DNA from 2 places in the Thermoclostridium stercorarium subsp. stercorarium DSM 8532 genome. Region 2 is predicted to be linked to the other one. Evidence: predicted binding sites of a transcription regulator. Region 2 holds the regulator's gene; the other holds the start of a gene.
What was found. The regulator CtsR, encoded in region 2, represses protease genes until heat stress. The targets are predictions, from matches to a motif close to AAGGTCAANNAAGGTCAAAT.
Positions count from the first base shown of each region.

Region 1: the regulator CtsR is predicted to act here: its motif matches at 1,896-1,915, upstream of CST_RS09580 (DnaJ C-terminal domain-containing protein).

Region 1 is NC_020134.1:2,225,424-2,228,846, forward strand. It holds gene clpB (ATP-dependent chaperone ClpB) at 1-901, opposite strand, end outside; gene CST_RS09580 (DnaJ C-terminal domain-containing protein) at 965-1,879, opposite strand; gene CST_RS09590 (glucose-1-phosphate adenylyltransferase) at 2,124-3,404, shown strand; gene glgD (glucose-1-phosphate adenylyltransferase subunit GlgD) at 3,397-3,423, shown strand, end outside.
Region 2 is NC_020134.1:303,066-306,488, reverse strand. It holds gene CST_RS01305 (ATP-dependent Clp protease ATP-binding subunit) at 1-222, opposite strand, end outside; gene CST_RS01300 (protein arginine kinase) at 232-1,272, opposite strand; gene CST_RS01295 (UvrB/UvrC motif-containing protein) at 1,277-1,831, opposite strand; gene CST_RS01290 (CtsR family transcriptional regulator) at 1,863-2,321, opposite strand; gene fusA (elongation factor G) at 2,596-3,423, opposite strand, start outside.

The DNA of each region.
Region 1 (3,423 bases), 1.1 Mb from region 2:
AGATGTTTCCGGCATCCAGCGCCCCGTCTGTCCTGCCTGCGCCGACTATTGTATGCAGCTCGTCAATAAAAAGAATGATCCTTCCTTCGGATTTGGCTATTTCATTAAGAACCGCCTTCAACCTTTCCTCGAATTCACCACGGAATTTTGCTCCGGCAATCAGCGCCCCCATATCAAGGGCGAAAATGGTCTTGTCTTTTAATCCCTCGGGAACATCACCTTTTAAAATCCTCTGGGCCAGCCCTTCAACAACGGCGGTTTTGCCAACTCCGGGCTCACCGATCAGAACAGGATTGTTCTTCGTTCTGCGCGAAAGAATCCTGATTACTCTCCGGATTTCCTGATCCCGTCCGATAACGGGATCCAGTTTTCCCTGCCGTGCAAGTTCAACCAGATCTCTGCCGTATTTCTGCAAAGCCTGATAGCCTTCTTCCGGATTTTTGCTCGTCACTCTTTCATTTCCCCTTACCCTGGACAGGGCTGAAAGAAGTTTTTCCCTGTCAACTCCGTATTTTGCCAGAATCCTGCTTGATGGCGTATTCTTTTCATTTATTATTACAAGATATATATGTTCAACACTGACATATTCGTCTTTAAACCTTTTGGCTTCGTCCTCGGCTTTAAGCAATACCTGGTTAAAACGCCTTGTGGCATAAACCTGCTCCACATTCGTCCCGTATACCTTCGGCAGCCTGTCCAGTTCCTGCTGAAGATCCTGTTTCATGTTTTGCGTATTGACACCGATTATTTCAAGTAATTTCGGTATAAGCCCATCCTCCTGTTCAAGGAGCGCCATATGCAAGTGTTCCACGTCCACCTGCTGGTGATCGAGCTTGAGAGCCAGTTGCTGAGCTTCCACCACTGCTTCCTGGGCTTTCTCGGTGAATTTTTCAAACTTCATGCGTACTCTCCTTTCAAACCTTAAAATAAATAACCACCTGTAACTTAGATGGTTATAAAAAATTTAAATGGTTTCGGTTGCTTTCAGCTTTTCATATAGTCTTCGCTGTTCGGTGGTAAGGTATTTCGGATTTACAATTTTTATCAGGATATAAAGATCTCCCCGTGTTTCTTTTGTTCTGCCATAACCCTGCTTTGGTATCCTTATCTTCTGGTCGGTCTGAATCCCCGGGGGAATCTTTACCTGTATTATGCCGTCAGGTGCCTCAATTTTTATTTCTCCTCCAAGAGCCGCAGTCCATGGGTAGATTTCTGCCTTTTTAATAAGATTATTACCTTCAAGTTTATACTTTCCTTCCCTGAATTTAACAACAAGGTACAAATCCCCGTTTGGTCCTCCGCCAATACCCGGTTTTCCCTGCCCCGCCAGTTTTATTTTTCCGCCCTCGGGAATACCCTTGGGTATTTTCACCGACAGGGTTTTTGCGCCATGACCGGTTCTGACGGTAAACGTTTTTTCAACTCCCTCAAGGCCTTCTTCCGGTGTAATATAAAGTTCTGCCTCAACATCTTCTCCCCGCATGGCGTGAGTGCCTGAAAAACCGGTATTAAAGCCCCTGAATTTTCCGCCGAATAAATCATCCAGGTTAATACCGTAATCGCCGAAAAACATATTAAAAAAGTCGCTGAAACCGTTATGACTCTTTTTGAATTCGAAGTTTCCAAACCATGACGGATCAAAATTCATTCCGTTCTGGAAATACATACTTCCAAACTGATCATATTTTTTTCTTTTCTCTTCATCCCCCAGAACTTCATAAGCCTCATTGATTTCCTTGAATTTTTCTTCTGCTTCCTTATTGCCCGGGTTGGAATCGGGGTGGTATTTTTTCGCAAGTTTCCTGTATGCCCTTTTTATCTCTTCCTGAGTGGCGTTTTTGTCAACCCCCAGGATTTTGTAATAATCTTTATATTGCATATAGAGAAACCTCCGACTTTGACTTTCTTTGACTATTATAATTATATAAATAACCCGCTGTAAAATCAACGGCTAATTTTATTTTCCGGAATGTTTTTGTTTTTTCTGAAATTTTTTGAAGATAAACGAGAAAAAATTGGAGATACGACTCATTCTTAATTTTACAAAAAAGGGGCATTCTATTTTATGAGACAGATTTTTATTAACATCCCCCAATAAATAAAAACATAACCGGGAGGAAAAAATGCGTAAGGAAATTATTGCTCTTATTCTTGCGGGCGGTCAAGGAAGCAGACTCGGAATATTAACAAAACTGACGGCCAAACCTGCCGTGATGTATGGCGGCAAATACCGTATAATAGATTTTTCATTAAGCAACTGCATTAATTCAGGTATTGACACCGTCGGTGTACTGACCCAGTACAGGCCGTTGCAGCTTACCCACCACATTGGAATCGGAAAGCCCTGGGACCTGGACAGACTAAACGGCGGCGTTACCATTCTGTCACCTTTTACAAAACAGCTTAAGGGAGAATGGTATTCGGGTACGGCAGACGCAGTGTACCAGAACATGCATTATATTGAAGAACAAAATCCGAAATATGTAATCATTCTTTCCGGAGACCATGTCTATAAAATGAATTATTCCATGATGCTTGACTTTCACAAAAAAAACAATGCCGATGTAACAATATCCGCCATTCAGGTCCCCATTGAGGAAGCACACCGCTATGGCGTAATTCTTGCCACCGATGAAGGCAAAATATACGGTTTTGAAGAAAAGCCGAAAGAACCTAAAAGCAATCTTGTTTCAATGGGCGTTTACATATTCAATCTAAACGTCCTGAAAGAAAGCCTTATTGAAGACCATCATGACAATAATTCCGGCCATGATTTCGGAAAAAATGTGATACCCAAGCTTCTTAAAACAGGAAAAAGGCTTTGGGCTTATACGTTTTCGGGATACTGGAGGGATGTCGGAACAATACAGTCCTATTATGAATCCAACATGGATTTGGTTACCCGGGTTCCGGAATTCAACCTGTTTGATCCCAACTGGAGAATTTATACCCCAAATCCGGTAAAACCCGCCCATTATATCGGCCCTAAAGGATATGTCATCAGATCCATTGTGGCAGAAGGGTGCATGATTTACGGCACTGTCATAAACTCAGTCATTTTCCCGGGTGTTACGATTGAAGAAAATGCCTGCGTTGAAAACTGCATTATCATGTCAAACAGTACGGTAAAACAAGGGTCATATCTAAACTGCACAATCATCGGGGAAAAAACGGTAATCGGGACGGGCGTTAAAACCGGTATAGGCGAATATGCGGAAAACATTTTCAACAGTAAAATATACAATTCGAAAATCACCGTAATCGGTTCGGACGCCGTTATACCCGATAACGTAACCATAGGCTGCAATGTGGTCATAGACAATCAAATAATGCCCGGTGACTTTCCTTTCACATATATTCCGTCAGGTTATGCATTGTTGAAAGGGGATGGCGGTCATGTATAGCATGATGGGTATAATACTT
Region 2 (3,423 bases):
GCTTCCGTCACCTCTGCCGACAATGGACAAAATCTTTTCCAGCACCCTGTCGGCGGTTACGCCGTTGGAAATCAGCACGTTCGCCGCTATTCCTCCGCCTTCCTTGACAAGTCCCCAAAGTATATGCTCGGTTCCTATATAATTATGCCCAAGGCTGTTGGAGCATTCCCTTGCCAGATTTAATGCCTGTGCGGCTCTCTGGGTAAATCTTCCGTAAATCATACCATCACCTCAGTAATTTTTCTGTTTGTTCAACATGTCTCTTACAAGCTTTGCACGAACTATGTCCCGCTCATTCGCATCCAGAATTCTGCCTTCCCTCTTCTGAAGGTTACCCGGCTGTACCATAAGCATCAGTTCGTTAATGTTTTCAATGCTGATACCGTCAATAATACCCATATCAACACCCAGCCTGAGATCCGAAAGTCGCCTTAAACATTCGTCGGTGCTGATAATCCTGGAATTTTTAAGAATTCCGTAAGAGCGGAAAATTTTGTCCTCCAGCTGGTATTTATTCTGAGTAAGAAGATGCTGTCTTAAAGATCTCTCCTGTTCTATGATTTGCGAAGTAATGTTTTTAATACTTAGTAATATATCTTCCTCACTTTTTCCAAGCGTTATTTGGTTCGAAAGCTGGAACATGTTGCCTGAAGCCTCGGTGTTTTCACCGTACATGCCTCTTACTGCCATTCCCAGTTTTCCCAAAGCCTCAAGGACAGGCTTTATATACCCTGTCATTGTGAGCGCCGGCAGATGCATCATTACCGATGCTCTTATAGCCGTTCCGATATTGGTCGGGCAGCTGGTTAAATAACCTATATTCTCGTCCCACGAAAAGTCTATTGATTCAGAAAGTAAATCGTCAATGTTGGTACAGGTCTCCCACGCTTCCGAAAGCTGCAGACCTGTGGCAAGGCACTGAATTCGCAGATGATCCTCCTCGTTAATCATTATTGAAATACGTTCGTCCTTGCTCAGAAGAACACCGCAGATACGGTTGGTCTCCAGAAGTTCCTTGCTTACAATATGTTTTTCAACAAGAACAGCTTTTTCAACGGAATCAAGATTTGTAAAGTCAATATAGCTGAAATTCTCGCTCATTGTCCGGTTTCCGCTGAAAAGGGCGTTTTTGGTTTCCTCTATAATCTGCCTCTGCTGTTCGGGCGTGGTTTTGTGCGGGAAGGGATACTTTTTGAAATTCCTGGCCAGCCTTACCCTGCTGCTTATAATCACGTCCGAATCAGGGCCCTTGTCTATATACCATTTATCCATGCTATCACCCCTCTTTTTTCTGCAGGTTGTTCTCCAGAGCCTTTATCTTGTCACGGATCTGAGCGGCTTTCTCATATTCTTCCCTCTCTATGCATCTCTGAAGCTCTTCTTTCAGGCTGCGCAGATTATATTCATCCCTGACTCTTCCGGATATTTTCTTCGGTATTTTTCCATGATGCTTCACGTTGCCGTGAATTCTCTTAAGCATGATCTGGATACTGTCGCGGAATACATCATAGCATTTTGCGCATCCAAGCAGTCCGGTCCTGTTAAACTCCTCAATTGTCATTCCGCAAAAGCCGCATCTGAGCGTGGTAAACGGTGCGTCTTCAATCTCAGGTTCATCTAATCCCAGCATTGCCGAAAACAGTTTATTGATGTTTATCTTAAGATCGCTGTTTTCTCTTGCGCATTGTTCGCACAGGTACATTTCCACTTTTTGCTGGTTTACTATTCTGGTAAAGTGTACCGTCGCTTCTCTCATTTTGCAAAGCTGGCACAACATCACCCGAACCCTCCCTTCGCATTCAATCCACTCACTATATTTTACCCATTCCATGGTCAATGTACCATAAAACCGTTTCCTTACATTATATTACCAAAGCCATTAGCATATTTTTCAGAATATTTGTTCTCACCTCGTCCCTTAATTCAGGAGAAACACCGGCCAATGCCTTGTCGGACGTGGCGGCCTTCATCAGTTTTGCCTCCTGCTCGTTTATTATCTCATAATCCACAAAATTCTTAATAAATATTTCACAGGTATGCTGGGTGAGTTTATCACCTATCGAAGGTATGATATGCATAAGGTAGTCCCTTGCAGAGTCGGTATTCAGCCTTCTTATCGTGATATACCCTCCACCGCCCCTCCTGCTTTCGACATAATATCCTTTATCGGCAGTAAAACGGGTGGATATGACATAATTTATCTGTGAAGGAACGCAATTAAAACGGCTTGCAAGCTCATTTCTCTGAATCTCCACAACACCGTCCATCGCATCCATCATTTCTTTTATAAAATCTTCTATTAAATCACTTAATCGCGCCATAACATCACCCACTTTATAATCTTTGACTTTCTCTGACTATTATTATACTTTATCAGATCTATTATTTCAAGGGTTTGTGTAGCGTACATGACTCCGTCACCACCGGATCCGTTCTTTCAGGCACCCTGGCACAACCATTACTTAACCGCTGATCCGGAATAAGCGGTATTCCGCATTCTTCATTATTGTCAGACTGCAAAAAGAGCCGCGGCATACAAACTGCCACAGCTCTTTTTTGCAACTTTTTGTATCCTTTCTCTGTATAAAGTTATATTTATCCCTCGGCTTCCCTTTCCTTTTTGGCCTCTTCAATAATCTTTTCGGCCACATTGGCGGGAACTTCCTCATACCTTTCAAACCTCATTGTAAACGTACCTCTGTCCTGAGTTATGGATCTCAAATCTGTAGCATATCCAAACATTTCGGCCTCGGGTACTTCAGCTATAACAAGTTGCATGCCCCCATGATACGGGTTCATACCGAGGATACGCCCTCTGCGCTTGTTTAAATCCCCTATTACATCACCCATATAAGCGTCGGGGACTATAACCTCAACATGGGAAATGGGTTCCAGAAGTACAGGATCTGCCTGGGGGAGTCCTTCCTTATACGCAAGGTTTGCTGCAATTTTAAAAGCCATTTCAGATGAATCCACAGGGTGGTACTTGCCGTCAACCAGCGTTGCTTTTAAGTTTACAACGGGGTAACCTGCAAGCACGCCTTTCTGCATGCTTTCTCTCAGCCCTTTTTCCACAGCGGGGAAGAATTGTTTCGGCACGGCACCTCCGAATATTTTTTCTTCAAACACCAAATCTTCGGTCGGACCGGGTTCAAATTCAATCCACACGTCTGCATACTGGCCGTGGCCTCCGGTCTGTTTCTTGTGCTTGCCTTCAACTTTGACTTTCTTTCGGATGGTTTCGCGATATGCTATCTTGGGTTTGACAAGATCAACCTCAACTTTGAATTTGGTTTTCAGCTTGCTTAAGATTAAATCGAGATGCTGATCGCCTATACCTGAAATGATAGTTTGTTTTGTTTCCTGATTTTGCTCAACCCTGAACGTAGGATCCTCTTCCATAAGACGTGTAAGACCGGCACT